2 linked regions of the Blastopirellula marina genome follow. The protein of the gene in region 2 interacts with the protein of the main gene of each other region in a pairwise test. Links are inferred from orthologs where the notes say so. Each region holds a gene or a part of one and is shown on either strand. Other genes may lie near its edges.

The links. The genes of interacting proteins can lie anywhere in the genome.
Region 1: the proteins of C5Y96_RS15840 (region 2) and def interact in binary tests that used the Escherichia coli proteins (3 or more experiments, as listed by UniProt). The link is inferred for Blastopirellula marina from one-to-one orthologs.

Annotation. Positions count from the first base shown.
Region 1 is NZ_PUIA01000037.1:260,758-268,287, reverse strand. The notes cover bases 2,347-5,303. They hold def (peptide deformylase), read right to left. Parts: upstream 4,136-5,303; coding sequence 3,557-4,135; downstream 2,347-3,556. Other genes in these bases: C5Y96_RS27800 (efflux RND transporter permease subunit), read right to left, coding at 4,254-5,303; fmt (methionyl-tRNA formyltransferase), read right to left, coding at 2,475-3,461; C5Y96_RS12975 (hypothetical protein), read right to left, coding at 2,347-2,361. In the rest of the region: C5Y96_RS12985 (NADPH-dependent FMN reductase), read right to left, coding at 1-383; tRNA (N6-isopentenyl adenosine(37)-C2)-methylthiotransferase MiaB, read right to left, coding at 528-1,958; more of C5Y96_RS12975, read right to left, coding at 2,125-2,346; more of C5Y96_RS27800, read right to left, coding at 5,304-7,530. UniProt on the Escherichia coli protein: Removes the formyl group from the N-terminal Met of newly synthesized proteins. Requires at least a dipeptide for an efficient rate of reaction. N-terminal L-methionine is a prerequisite for activity but the enzyme has broad specificity at other positions.
Region 2 is NZ_PUIA01000042.1:157,088-164,566, reverse strand. The notes cover bases 1,818-4,723. They hold C5Y96_RS15840 (aspartate-semialdehyde dehydrogenase), read left to right. Parts: upstream 1,818-2,716; coding sequence 2,717-3,730; downstream 3,731-4,723. Other genes in these bases: C5Y96_RS15830 (glycosyltransferase family 4 protein), read left to right, coding at 4,565-4,723; truA (tRNA pseudouridine(38-40) synthase TruA), read left to right, coding at 3,746-4,540; C5Y96_RS15845 (HTTM domain-containing protein), read left to right, coding at 1,818-2,441. Also shown: C5Y96_RS15855 (TIGR03000 domain-containing protein), read left to right, coding at 1-653; C5Y96_RS15850 (hypothetical protein), read left to right, coding at 805-1,470; more of C5Y96_RS15845, read left to right, coding at 1,476-1,817; more of C5Y96_RS15830, read left to right, coding at 4,724-5,740; C5Y96_RS15825 (serine/threonine-protein kinase), read left to right, coding at 5,888-6,826; C5Y96_RS15820 (acetyl-CoA carboxylase carboxyltransferase subunit alpha), read left to right, coding at 6,877-7,479.

The sequences.
Region 1 (7,530 bases), on a different replicon or contig from region 2:
CCCAATGCCCCAGGCGAAGCGCTCATCAGCGAACAGACTTTGCCCTGGTAAGCGGCCAGCGGTCCCTCTCCTTCGACGGGACGCGACACCCAGTCGATCGTGTTCTTCAACAGCGGCGTGATCGAGCTGTTGTATTCCGGACACGAAAGTAACAATCCCTGATGCGCGAGAAACAATTCTTTGAGCGCCTTGGCGTTCTCCGGGATCCCATGCTCTGCTTCCAGATCGCCGTCGTATAGCGGCATGGGGAAGTCAGCCAGGTCGAGCACGGTAACTTCGGCTCCGGCCTGCTGGGCTGCTTTGGCCGCGATCTTGATCAGCTTCTTATTAAATGAATCGCGGCGGGCACTTCCGGCGAAAGCAAGAATCCTCGGTTGGCTCATGATCGGCTCCTTCAGATGGTCGAGTTCGGGGCTGAACCATCATCGTAGCAGTGCGCTGCACCGAGAAAAGAGAGCCGACCCAACAAGTAAGCACACAGCAACGCCCGCTCAAGAGTTTGTTTCGATGAAAGCGAAAGACCGGCACTAACCCAACGCGAACAGTTCCGGTCCGCATTCCTGCGTGACGACTTCGCCGAACAGCGTATGCGCGTGGCAATCGTAAACCACCACCGGCATGATCTTGCCAATTAACCGCGGGTTGCCATCGAAGACAACAATGCGGTCGCAATGCGTTCGTCCGATCAACTGGGTTGCGTGCGGGTTGTCGGCTTCGTCCGCCTTTTTGAGGGACGTCTTGCTGGGACCTTCGACCAGCACGTGCACGGTATCGCCGATCAGCTTCTGATTGTCTTCCAGGCTGATACGATTCTGGATCGCCAGCAGGTCGTTGTTGCGCTGCTGCTTGACGTGATGCGGGATGTCGTCGATGAAAAGCTCAGCACCGCGGGTTCCTTCGCGTTCGCTGTACTTGAAGATGAAGCTATTCTTGAAGCGGCACTCTTCGACCAGTTCAACGGTCTTCTGGAAGTCTTCTTCGGTCTCGCCACAGAAGCCGACGATAAAGTCGCTGCTGACGGCGTAGCCTGGGACGATCTCGCGAATGCGGGCCATCATCTCGCGGTAGTCGGCCACCGTGTAGCCGCGTTTCATCCGCTTGAGGACTTCGTCGGAGCCACTTTGCAGCGGCACGTGCAGGTATGGCGAGACCTTGCTCAAATCGCGAACCGCTTCCAACAGTTCGCGGGTCATATCCTTTGGATAGTTGGTCACGAACTTGATCCGCTCGAGACCTTCGATCGCTTGCAGTTCGGTCAGCAGATCGGCCAGACGCCACTGCTTGCCGCTTGCGTCGGTGGCCTTGTAGCTGTTGACGGTCTGACCGACGAGGGTGATTTCGACGGTACCGTGCTCGGCCAGGTGGCGGCATTCGCGAATGATGTCTTCCGGCGAGCGGCCTTGCTCAGGGCCACGAACGCTCGGCACGATGCAGTACGTGCAGAACTTGTCGCAGCCAATCTGAATTCGCACGTAAGCCTGAAACGGTGTCGGACGCATCTCAGGATCGCGGAGCGGGTCGAAGCTTTCGTGGCTGCGGGTGATTTGATCGCGCGTACCATCCTTGCGCCCCAGGCTCACTTCAATCTGCTTGCCTTCCCCGGCGTTGATCTTATCGATCATTGAAGGAATCTGATGCAGTTGCCCGGGGCCGACGATCAGGTCGACGTAGGGTGCCCGGGTGAAGATCTTGTGCTGATGGTTCTGGGCCATGCAGCCCATCACGCCGATGACCTTCTCGGGGTTCTTTTCCTTCAGGTCGCGCAGCATGCCAAGGTGGCTGTACGTCTTGTTTTCCGACTGGGCGCGCACGCTGCACGTGTTGAAGAGCAGGGTATCCGCTTCTTCGGGCTTGGTGGTCAGGACATAGCCTTGCTTGCGAAGCGAGGCCACGACCAGCTCGCTATCGAGCATGTTCATCTGACAACCGACGGTTTCAATAAAAAGACGTTTTTCCATGCGGACGAATCTTCGAATGGCGTGACGGACAGAGGGACCTGTACGCTCGGCAAATTGGCTGTTTGTTTCAGCTATTGAGCGCGGGTACCTGGTTCATCCCTAACTCACTCCCCCAAGGGGCGAGGAGACAAGAGGTTGGTGGCACCTGCTCTCATGAACTGCCAGGCTAGGCGGCCTCTTTGTGTTTCTGCTTGATGAATTCTTCAAACTGTTTTTGTTCGGCGAGCTCGCGGGCCTTCTTTTCTTCTTCGGCCTGCTGCTTAAGGACCGCCTCGCGTTGACGGCGGAATTCCTCTTGGAACTGTCGCTCCAAGCGGATACGGCGTACCCTCATCAGTCGCACCAATCCCATGATGGCGATGTAAGAAGCGACCGCAAATAGAACGATGTCCCAGCGACTCACAGCATATAATCCCGCGTCCGTGCAGAAATCCAACGGTGTATCTTAAACAACGACCCCCTTTGGGGGCGAGAGGGATTTCCGCGGCAAACTGGGCAAACCAGGCCAGAAACGTGTTATTCTTGCGGCGAAAGGGCCGATTCCGACAGCAATCGATCACCCACCTGGGGATGGTAACCGTGGACGAAGTCGGCCACGCGCATCGGCTTCTTACCGGCTGGCTGCAGCCAATCGACAATGATTTGGCCCCCCTTCGCCGCGAAATAGAGCCGATCTTCCGCCACCACTGAGACCGAGCCGGGCGCGATCCCTTCCGGGGCTGGCTCGCGCAACAAGCGGATCTCTTTCAGGATAATTCGCAGCGGCGGCTTATCGTGCTGCTGCCAATGCGTAAAGCAGCCAGGCCACGGCTGGAACGCGCGAAACTTGTTATAGATCAGCTCGGCTGTATCTTCCCAGTTGATGTCTGCATCGGCCTTGGCCAGGCGTGGTGCCTTGGTGGCGAGCGACTGATCCTGAACCACGCCGGGGGTTCCTTCTGGGCCATGCTTCAGCAGCATCTCGATCGACTCGAGCACGGCCGGTACGCCGAGATCCGCCAGCCGAGGTTCCAGTTCGACGGTTGTTTCGGTCGGGCCGATCGGCGTGCGAACTACTTGCAGGCAAGGGCCCCCGTCGAGCTTCGGTGTCATGTGAATGACCGTGATGCCGGTTTCCGCGTCGCCATTGAGAATCGCCCAGTTGACCGGTGCCGCGCCGCGATACCTGGGCAAGATCGACCCGTGCAGGTTGATACCGCCATAGGTAGCGGTGGCCAGGATGAAGTCTTTCAAGATCTGACCGTAGTCACACACAACCAACAAATCTGGTTGAAGATCGGCCAGTAGCTGTCGCGCTTCTTCGGTGTTCACACTCACCGGATCATGAATGGCAATGCCGTGCTCGGCGGCCACGTCGCGCATCGGAGTGGGAATCGAAGACTTCCGTCGATGCACCGACCGCACCGGCTGCGTAAAGAGGCAAGCGACTTCGTGCTCGGTGGCAATCAGGGCCTGGAACGTGGGAACAGCAAACGGCCCCGTCCCCATCATGACGATTTTCATATTCTAGTTTTCAGTATTCAGTGTTCCGTTTTCAGTGCAAGCGAGATCGCTCTGTCAGTCTTACTGAAAACTGAACACTGAAAACTTCAAACTACCTAAGCATACTTCTCTTCGAGTTTGCCCTGGAACTTGACGATCTCTTCGTCGGTAGGCAGTTTGCCTTCGCCGCGCAAGCGTTCGAAGGTAAGCTCGAACTTGTCAATCTGCGGCTGGATTTCGTACAGCGAGTCTTCGTCCATGCGATCGGTGAACATGATCCCGTCGAGATGGTCGGTCTCGTGCTGCACGCAGCGAGCAAACAGGCCGTCGACTTTCTGCTCGAACTTCTCGCCGTTGGGCATGTAGGCGCTGAACAAGATCTCGGAGGGACGCATCACTGCGCCGTAAACGCCTGGCAGGCTCAAGCAGCCCTCTTCGGCTTCGTCCGATCCGGTACCACGGTTGATGGCCGGATTGATGAAGACGAGTTCCTCGCCTTCTCCCTTTTCACCGGCCAGATTCATAACGAAAAACCGCAACGGGATACCTACCTGATTGGCGGCCAGGCCAATCCCCCGAGCCTGGTACATCAGATCGAACATCTCGGCGATCATGCCGCGAAGTTCCGCGTCGACGCGCTTCACAGGCTTCGATTTGTAACGCAGCGTGGGGTGAGGAAAGTGAATAATCTGCAACGTAGCGGTCCTAAGAGCCGGGCCCAAACGGAGTCAGGCCTCGCTTATCCACTGGGGAGCGAGGCCGCGAAACGATCCATTATAGGCAGAATCAGGGCCCGGTCGACAGGCAATGCCGCTACGCAGGCCGGCTGCGGCCGTGAACCGGGTAGACACGCGGTTCTTCCACTTCTTCGCCGGCGACTTCCGGGGTATCGACTTCGGCCGATGGTTCGTTGGCGGGCTCTTCCTCAGCACGGTCATCTTCGTCGTTGCGTTTGCTGCGGGCCTTGTGGTCCGGACGGAAAACGCGTCCCAGCGGACCAGCCAGCAGGGCCGGCAGGAACACCAGGTCGCCGATCAGGGCCACCGCCAACAGCGAGACCATCAGGTAGCCAAATCGCTGGGTGGGCGTGAAGGTGCTGAAAGCGAACACAGCCAGACCCAAACCACCGATGATGGTTGTCTGGAACATGGCCATCGCACAGCGGTTGTAGGCTTCTTTAATCGCATGGGCACGTGTATAGCCTTCGTCGAGGCCCCAGCGGAACCAGGTCAGGAAGTGGACCGTATCATCCACCGCCACACCCATCGCCACGCTGGCGGTCATCATCGTACCAATGTCGACTTCAATGCCCGTCCACGACATAAAGCCGAACACGATACAAATTGGGAAGACGTTCGGCAGCATCGAGATAAGGCCAGCCCGGAAGCTCTTGAGCACCAGCATCATCACCAGTGCGATCAAGGCGAACGCCCAGACCGTGCTTTCGATCAGGTTGGTCAGCAGCGTACGAGCGGCCTTGTACACCACGGGAACCACGCCCGTGTAAACCAGCGAAACAGGCGGCCGGCCATCGGCGTACATGCGGGGTATCTCTTTCCCGGTGTACTCGTGCGCGGTGATGTCGAAGGTCCCTTTGATGTTGGCGTTCTCGGCAATCGCACCCATGTCGTAAATGGCGTTCGGTTCGACCAGTGCGACATAGTCGGCATGGCCGCGACCGTTGTTCAGAATCCAATCCAGACGTTCCTGGGTATGGGCATTCGGATCGTGATCCAGCACCTTGATGCGTGCGTTGACCAGCAAGTCGCGCAGCGTTTCGGAAAAGACCTTCGTGGCGTCGAGGTGGCCGTAGCGATCGTGGTGATTTGGTTTGCCATCGGTGGCCGCTTCTTTGGCAGATTCGAAGTTCACGCCCAGCAGCGCCACCTTGGCGTTGACGTAGCCAGCACCGTCGCGGTCTTTGTCGATCTGAGCCAGAATCCGATCGCGGGCCTGGTAGGCGTCCATGATCGGTTCGGTAACTTGCTTCAGGTCGTTGACGAAGTTGCCGTAGTCGATGTTTTCCAAAGCACCCAAGCGGAGGCTCACGCGCCACAGTTCGGCACCGTTCTTCTTATCGACGCGAAGGTAGTCGGAACGGACAAACTCGTTGAACGAGGCTTCCAACTGCTTGCTATAGGCGTAACGTTCCGAGAGAGAAGCCGTGCTGTTGCCGGCATCGGGCAGTTCCGGAGCGAACGTCAGGGCCGACATCGGCGGACCTACGAGTTCTGCTCCATCGGGGCCGAGGTACTCTTCGACCACGTTGGCCACACGCTGGGCCATCTCCATACGCTCCAGGAACTTGTACTGGAACTTGGGATCGACCTTGTTCTCGCTCGCCAAGGCCAGCGGGTTGAGGGCTTTTTCTGGATCGGCTTCGTCGTAGTACAGCAGCTCCGGTTCGACACGGACGACCAGTTCCATGGGAACCAGCTTGCCGAGGTTGTCTTCCAACCAGGCATAGTCCTGAATGATGCGGGCATCGTCGTCGAACATCTTCAACAACTGCACCGATGTCTTCAGGTACTGCAGACCAAACGCGAAGAAGAGGAAGATCGCCAGGCAGCCAATCGCGACCTTAATGTTGTTGGCGATGATATAGTCACCGACCTTGTCCCCAATTCGGCTAATCCAAAGACCGGCAGCGGAAGGTTCGACCGGCTTGGCTTCTCCCTTTTTCTTAGCCGCACTGGGGGGCCACATTTGCAGTGCAGCCGGCAAGTAGGTAAACAGCAGGAAGAGCGTTGCCAGCACGCCCATGGCCGAAAAGATGCCGAACTTATGAATCGGCGTGATGCTGCTGGTTGCCAGCGAACCAAGACCGACGGCGGTGGTCACGGCGGCGATTGTGCAGGGGTACCAACCATGAGCGATCGTTAGCTCGGGTGCGTTGCGCAGCGTGCCGGATTCGTTCACGACGTCTTTGTAGTAGTTCACAATATGGATCGCGCCCGATAAGCCGAGCACGTACACCACGGCCGGCATCGACATGATCACCGCGTCAGTCGTAGGATCGAGCCACCAGATGAAGCGGCCAGCGGTCCAGTAAATCAACGACAGGCTCGTCACCGCGCTGATCCCACCGACAAAGAAGACCATGATCGTCAGCTTGATACTGCGCAGACACATGTAAGAAAGCCCCAGGCCGATGATCACGCTGAAGCTGACCAGGCGGGCCAGCGTGCGTTCCCCTTCTTCGTCGATCGAAACGTTATCGACCGGAGGACCACCCAGGCGAAGCTCTTCCAACGGAACGCCAGCTTGTTCGGCCAGCTCTTCCAACTGCCCCAGCGGGCGGCCAAGCACGCCGTGTCCCATGGTGCGGCGCAGGTCGACCTTGCCGGCATCGGTCAGCGTGACGATCAAGCAGGTCTGCTCTCCGTCAGGACCAAACAGGGTACCAGTCAGGCGGTCCAAGGCCTTCTGCCGGGCTTCTTCCAAATCTTTGGGGCTGGGGTCTTCATTGCGAACCAGCGTACCGCCGGGGGCAGCCAACTGAGCCAACACGTCTGGCCCGGTCGTAACCGATTTGAAGAGCCGAGCTTGCAGAAGTTTTGGCTTCTTGAAGTACTCTTCATGCACCTTCTTTACGTAATCGCCGTCGACCGAGTTACCTCCGGTGAAGACGCGTTCGGAGGCACGACCCAACGCACCAAGGACAGTGCTTTTGCCATTCCACTTATACAGTTCGCCGTTTTCCAGCAGGTAATACCAGGTCGCATTGTTGCCCAGGAACCACTTTTCGTTCTGGCCGGCCCACCCTTGGTGTTCGTCGCCAGGGTAATAGAGTCCCAGTTCGTCGCCGATAAAGTCAGGCAGGCGGTGATCGATGGGGACCTTTTGCTTCTCTTCTTCGGTCAGCGGCGGCGGCACCAAGAGGCGCGCTAAATAGTCCAGACGCTGGTCGTCGGCGGTGCAGCCTTTCCAGCTGATCAGCACGAACTGCTCACCCAGGAAGTGATCGCGGAACCAGTCAAGCTCCGAGGTTTCGGCGAAGTCGCTGGGGAGCCAGTCCTTAACATCGTTCCGCATCTGCTCGAGCGACAAACGTGCTCCGCGCAGCGCAAACGGCACGAGGAAAAAGATC
Region 2 (7,479 bases):
GCAGCGGTGGCTCGAGTGGTACCTACCAGTACTACACCCCATCGGAATCGGCTCCAGCAGTCGAAGCTCCTGCAGACATGCCACCAGCCATTCCAGCTGAATCGGCTTCGTACCGTGGTAACGACGCTGTCATCAACGTCACCGTTCCCGCAGGTGCCAAGATCTACGTCAACGACAAAGTCACTTCGAGCACCGGTACCGTCCGACGCTTCGTTTCGCGTGACCTGGAACCAGGTTACAAGTTCGAGTACGAAGTCCGCGCTGAAATGCGTATCGACGGTCGCCTCGTTCGCGAATCGAAGAAGATCCAGATGACCGCTGGCGATGCTCAGGAAATCGAGTTCCAACTCGATCCAGAAGCCAAGCCAGAAACCCAAGTTGTGGGTGCTCCGGTTGAAACCAAGGTTACCCTGAACGTTCCTGCGAACGCCTCGGTTACCCTGGCTGGTAACGAAATGCGTACTCTGGGTGCCCAGCGTGTGTTCAGCACCGTTGCCCTGGCTCCAGGCGAAACTTGGAAGGATTACGACATCATCGTGACCGTCCTTCGCAATGGCACGCCTATCACCCAGCGTAAGACCATCGACCTGACCGGTGGTGATCAGCGTGAAATCTCCTTCGATTTCAATGCCGATTCGGTTGCTTCGCTCTAGTAGCGAAAAAGCCGGAATAGTTTGACTAAACAACAAAGCCCTCGCCATGGGTAAACTCCAGGCGAGGGTTTTTTCTTTGTAAATCGACTGACCTGACCACCCACGATTTCAGGCAGCCTTTCTTGCCGTTTTGGTCGATACGTTTATTACCATGAACGATCGACCTCAATCACCTTCGGAACAAACGGCTGCGTCGCCGAAATTCACCTGGAGCCCAGCCTTCCGCGGCTTCGTGAGCGTGCTGCTGCTGATCCATTTGGTGGCAATCTTTGTCGGCCCTTGCGCGTCCCCTCCGCCATCAAGCTACTGGGCCCAAGGCACCGAGCAGTTTATGGCACCTTATTTACATGCCACCTTCCTGCGTGGTCATGGGTATCGATTCTTCGCCCCCAATCCAGGGCCGAGCCACCTGGTCCGGTACGAACTGCTGGACGAAGCCGACAACGAAATCAGCGAGGGGACCTTTCCCAACCTCGACGAGCATTGGCCGCGGTTGTTTTACCACCGCCATTTCATGATCAGCGAATCGATGTTCAACACGGCCAATGTGCCTGGCGAGCCTCCGCCGCCGGAAGCACCACCCAGCGCCCATGCCGAGTACCGTTCGATCACCGGCTTGCGGGATGCCTATCTCGATTCCATCTCGCGCTACCTGGCACGCCAACATCCCGAGGCGGCCAAGATCCGTATTGTGATGATGCAGCACGCGATTCCCCTGCCGGCAGACGTCGCGCGCGGTCGGCCATTAAATGACCCAGGCCTGTACGAAGAAGTCGTCCTCGGAGTGTACGTCGTTCAGCCGGAGGATCGCCTGTGATCACAATGATCAAGACCTACTTGCATGAGCTGTATGCCGGCATCGTAAACGGCTGGAATCGGTTCTGGTTCACACCGACCGATCCCGCCACGCTCGGGCTGATGCGTATCCTGGGCGGAAGCATGCTGTTCTACACGCACCTGGTTTGGTCGATCGACCTGACAGGGTTCATGGGAGAGCAGGGGAGGTTCTCGGCCGATCTCGTCGATCGCATGCACCAGGGCAGTGAGTTCGCGTTCAGCTACCTGTGGCTGTTCGACGGCAACCCGGCCATGCTGTGGATGGTGCATATCGCGGCGCTCGTGATTCTGCTGATGTTTACGCTGGGCTTTTATTCACGCATTACCAGCGTTCTGGCATTTATCATCGCCGTCAGCTATGCACACCGGGCACCGGGGGCTTTGTTTGGTCTCGACCAAGTTAATGTCATGCTGGCCATGTACATGATGCTGGGCGGGGCAGGGGAGGCCTACAGTCTCGACCGGTTGATCGAAAAGTGGCGTTACCCCAACCGCCAGCTTCCCAAGACCAGCACCGCGGCGAATGTTTCGATACGTTTGATTCAGCTACACATGTGCGTCATCTATCTGTTCGCCGGCACCGGAAAGCTGCTGGGGGATACCTGGTGGGAAGGGACCGCCATGTGGGGCGCAGTCGCCAACAGCGAATACCAATCGATGGACATGACCTGGCTGGCCAGCTATCCGCTGCTGATCGCGTTGCTGACCCAGGTTTCGTTGGCGTGGGAACTTAGCTACAGCGCGCTGGTTTGGCCACGCCTGACCCGGCCCCTGGTGATCTTCATGGCCATCCCATTGCACCTGGGAATTGCCCTTTGCATGGGCATGGTTACCTTCGGCCTGGCGATGCTGATCGCCAACATGGCATTTATCAGCCCCTGGATCATAAGAGAACTTGAATCCGGCATCCGGCATAAGCTTGCCAAAGAGCCCATTGCCGAAGCGACCTAAAGGGGGAGAGCAGGGGGGCAAATCGTCGATTTACTCGCGAAATCGACACGAATTCTGAAAGAATTTGTGCCCCTCAATGGAATCTCGGTAACGCACCATCAAGCCTGGGGTTACCAGGGAATTCGAGACGCTTCTACTCCCGGTTCGACAGAGCTTACTGCCTGAATGAACCTCATTACGCGTTGAAGTGTCCCGGGGCGAGAACCTATAATGCAGGTTTTGGATATCCGCTAGGATCCATACAGGTAGTTTGTTTTAACCCACAGGAAATCCCCGTGTACGAGAATCTGGCCATTGTCGGAGCCACTGGAGCCGTAGGACGACTGATCCGTCAGTTACTAGAGGAGCGCAAGTTTCCCTACAAAACAATCAAATTCCTTGCTTCGAAACGTTCCGCTGGCACAGAGATCACATTCAACGGTACCACGCACACGGTGGAAGAACTGACGCCTGAATCGTTCGAAGGGGTCGACATCGCGATCGGCAGCACGCCCGACGAAGCCGCTGCCGAGTTCGCTCCGTGGGCAGTCAAAGCTGGCTGCGTCGTGATCGACGAAAGTGGTTACTGGCGTATGAAGGAAGACGTGCCGCTGGTCGTGCCGGAAGTCAATCCCGAGGCAGTCCACAATCACAAGGGCATCATCAGCAGCCCGAACTGCTCGACCACGCAGATGGTTGTCGCGATGAAGCCATTGCACGAGGCTGGCAAGATCAAGCGTGTTGTCGTTTCCACCTACCAGGCTACCAGTGGGGCTGGTGTGGTCGGTGAAGAAGACCTGATCAACGGTGCCAAGGCAGTTCTCAACGGCGACACCTACCAAAACAAAGCTTTCGCCCACCAGATCGCTTTCAATTTGATTCCGCAAATTGGTAGCGAGAAGTACGAAGGATACACGTCCGAAGAAATGAAGATGGTGTACGAAACGCAGAAGATCTTCGGCGACGATTCGATCAAGGTCTGCCCGACCTGCGTTCGCGTCCCCGTGACCAACTGCCACAGCGAAACGATCATGGTCGAAACCGAGCGTCCCATCTCACCGGCCGAAGCTCGCGAATTGTTCGAGAAGGCCGAAGGCATTACCGTCGTCGACAATCTTGGGGCAGGGGAGTACCCCATGCCGAAGGACTGCTCGAACAAGAACGACGTCTTCATTGGTCGTATCCGCAAGGACCTCTCTTGCGAAAACGGTCTGACGTTCTGGTGTGTGAGCGACAACCTGCGAAAGGGTGCCGCCACGAACGCTGTTCAGATTGCCGAACTTCTGGTTCGCACTCAGGCAGCCGTCTAACATCAGGCGGGTGCCATGGAATCTACCGAGCATGCAGCGGCCCGTTCACCTGGCCGCTGCATCAAGCTGACGGTTGCCTACGACGGCACCAACTATCAAGGATGGCAGCGACAGCCCACCGGTCCAACCATCCAGGCAGCGCTTGAGGCCGCCATCAACAGCATCGCCCAGGAAGAAGTTTATATCTCGGGCAGTGGACGAACCGATGCCGGCGTTCATGCGTGGGGGCAAGTTGCCAGCTTTCATACCAAGTCGAAGATGCCAGCCGACGTCTTTCGCAAGGCCCTCAACGCCACGCTTCCTCACGATATCGTAGTGCGGCACGCCTGCGATGTACCCACCACCTTTCGGCCGATCAACGATGCGATCTCCAAACGCTATCGCTACGTGGTTCAGCCAGGTCGCATTAACGATCCCTTCTCGCTCAAGCATGCCTGGTTCGTGAAACGCGTCCTCGATGTCGAAGCAATGCAAACGGCTGCGGCAGCGCTGATTGGCAAGCACGATTTCGCCGCGTTCCAGGCCACCGGCTCACCGCGTCAATCGACGATCCGCACCATGCTGGATGCCACCGTCAAAGTTCACGACGCCGACGATCGCATGAAGATCTTCATCGAGGTCGAAGCGAATGGTTTCCTGTATAACATGGTTCGCATTATCGCCGGCACCTTGGTCGACATAGGGCAGGGGAAACGCACCGCGGAGTCGATGGCCGAGATCATCGCCTCGGCCGATCGTATCCAAGCCGGCATGACGGCTCCGGCCCATGGACTATACTTGCTTCAGGTCCATTATCCTCCGCATCACTGAAGTTTTTAGAAGGCCCATGATCCAATGCGTGTTGCTCATGTGATTACCCGAATGATCATCGGCGGCGCGCAAGAGAACACGCTTTACAACTGCCTGGATCTCATTCACGAATTTGGTGATGACGTTCTATTGATCACCGGGCCCAGCGAAGGCCCGGAAGGCAATCTGCTCGAACAAGCTCACGCGCAGGGCGTTCCGGTCGAAACACTGCCGAACCTGGTGCGAAACATTCATCCGGTCACCGACTACCGCGGCTACCAGGAAGTCAAAGCGGCGATCAAAAAGTTTCAGCCTGATGTTGTGCACACGCACAGCGCGAAAGGGGGCATGCTGGGGAGAAGGGCAGCCACCGCGCTGAAAGTTCCGGCCGTCATTCATACCGTGCATGGCGCGCCTTTTCATCCCTATCAATCTGCCCTCGCGCGGAAGTTCTTCATTGCCTGCGAACGCTACGCGGCCACCCAGTGCCACAAAATGGTCAGCGTGGCCGATGCGATGACGGACCTGCTTGTCGAAGCCAAAGTCGCGCCGCGTGAAAAGTTTGTCACCGTTTACAGCGGCATGGAAGTCGAACCGTTTTTAGAGAGCAGGGGACTTCGTGACGAAACTCGCCAACAGTTGGGCATTCAGCCAGATGACGTAGTGATCGGCAAGATCGCCCGCTTGTTTCATTTGAAAGGACACGAGTATGTGATCGAGGCCGCCAAGGATGTCGTCGCCAAGTGCCCGCAGGCCAAGTTCCTGTTCGTAGGAGACGGCATCCTGCGTGAGAAGTTCGAGGGCATGATCGCCGAGGCAGGGTTGGCCGATCACTTCATTCTCGTCGGACTGGTACCGCCGAAAGAGATTCCGAAGTACATCTCGGCCATGGATGTTCTTGTGCATACCAGCCTGCGAGAAGGACTGGCCCGCGCGCTTCCCCAGGCACTACTGAGCGGCAAGCCGGCCGTCAGTTTCGATATCGACGGGGCCCGTGAGGTGGTGTCCACCATGGAGACCGGATTCCTGCTTCCGCCTGGCGATACAGCCCAATTTACGTCCGCGCTGATCCAACTGTGCGACGATCCGACACTGCGAGAGAAGCTGGGGGAAGAGGGGCGCAGACGCTGCAGCCAGGTCTTTCCGCATCAAGTAATGACCCGCCGCCTGCGCGAAATCTACCAGGAAGTGCTTCGCAGAAATGGCCGCGAAGTGGTCTAACCCTGGGTAACCATTACAGTTACGGTAGATCTGCCGGTAGTTCGCTCTTTTGAAACCGCAATGATTAGGGTAAGATTAAGAGGCCTGTCGATCCGATAGGCTAACGGAACAAATAGGGGCAAATTCTCCTCACGGATAATCTCATCGGTGTCTACCGCAGGAAGAAACTATATCGGTCCGTACCGCTTGATACGCATGCTGCGCGCAAGCAAGACGTGTCAGGTATGGGAAGCGATTCACGACTTGGACAACCGTAAGGTTGTCATCAAAACACTTCGCGAGAACTACATTCGCGACAAAGAAGAGATTAACTCGCTGAAGCACGAGTTCACTGTCGCCGGCAAGTTCGACCATCCATTTGTCATTCACGTCTACGAGTTCGATACCTTCCGCGGTGTCGCCTATCTCGTACTGGAATTTGCTTTCTCGCGAAACATGAAGATGGCCATTCGCGAAGGGGTCGAGGAACTCGCGTACTGGACCCCCAAGATTATCGAAGAGGGTGCCAAGAGCCTCGGCTACATGCATGAGCAAGGCTGGGTTCACTGCGACGTGAAGCCGGACAACTTCCTGCTCGATACGGAAGGCAACCTCAAGCTGATCGACTTTTCGATCGCCCAGAAAAAGAAGAGCGGCCTGGGCAAGCTCTTCGGCGGCGGTTCGAAAGTCAAAGGCAACGTCCAAGGTACCCGCAGCTATATGTCACCCGAACAGATACGCGGTGCGGCATTAGATGACCGCGCTGATATCTATAGTTTCGGCTGTACCATATTTGAATTGATCAGTGGCAAGTTACCCTACACGGCGACCAGCCCCGATCACTTACTCGATAAACATTTGCGAGGCGGCATTCCGTCGCTGCAAGCCGCCACCGACAACATCACGCCCGAGTTTTCCTCGCTGGTCGAACGCCTAATGGCGAAAGATCCCAAGCAGCGTCCCGACACGATGAGCGACGTCGTGCGCCTGCTGAAGAATATCAAGATTTACAAAATTCCACCCCGCAAGCCATCCGGCTCCGTCGAACCAGACAAGGCCACGGCTACCAGCGGTGACGATACCACGTCGACGCAGGAAGAAGCCTAATTTCACCGAGCGTCCATCCCCATTAATTGCCTGGAGCACCGATAGCTTTCATGAGCACCTCGATCTATCTCGACTTCGAACAGCCGATTGAAACCCTCGAGAACAAACTGAAACAGTTAGAGGCCGAGAAAAAAGACACGCCGGAACATCACGACGAGATCCGCAGCGTCCGCAAGCAGCTCACCGACACGATGCGTGAGATCTACAGCGATCTCTCGCCTTGGCAAACGGTGGAAGTAGCGCGTCATCAGAAGCGACCTCAGTCGGCCGACTACTTGAACCTGGTGTTCGACGAGTTCGTCGAGCTGCATGGTGATCGCAAGTTCGGTGACGACCGCGCGCTGCGAACCGGCTTCGCCAAACTCGACAAGCACAAAGTGATGTTCATCGGTCACTTCAAAGGTCGCGACCTGAAGGAACGCAGCGAGTGCTACTTCGGTTGTGCCAACCCGGAAGGCTACCGCAAAGCGATCGAGAAGATGGAACTCGCCGAGAAGTACAACCTGCCGGTGATCGCCTTCATCGACACGCCCGGGGCGTATCCAGGCATCGGTGCCGAGGAACGCGGCCAGGCCATGGCCATCGCCGACGCCATGTTCGCCATGTCTCGCTTGAAGACTCCGATCATCTCGGTCGTCATCGGCGAAGGTGGC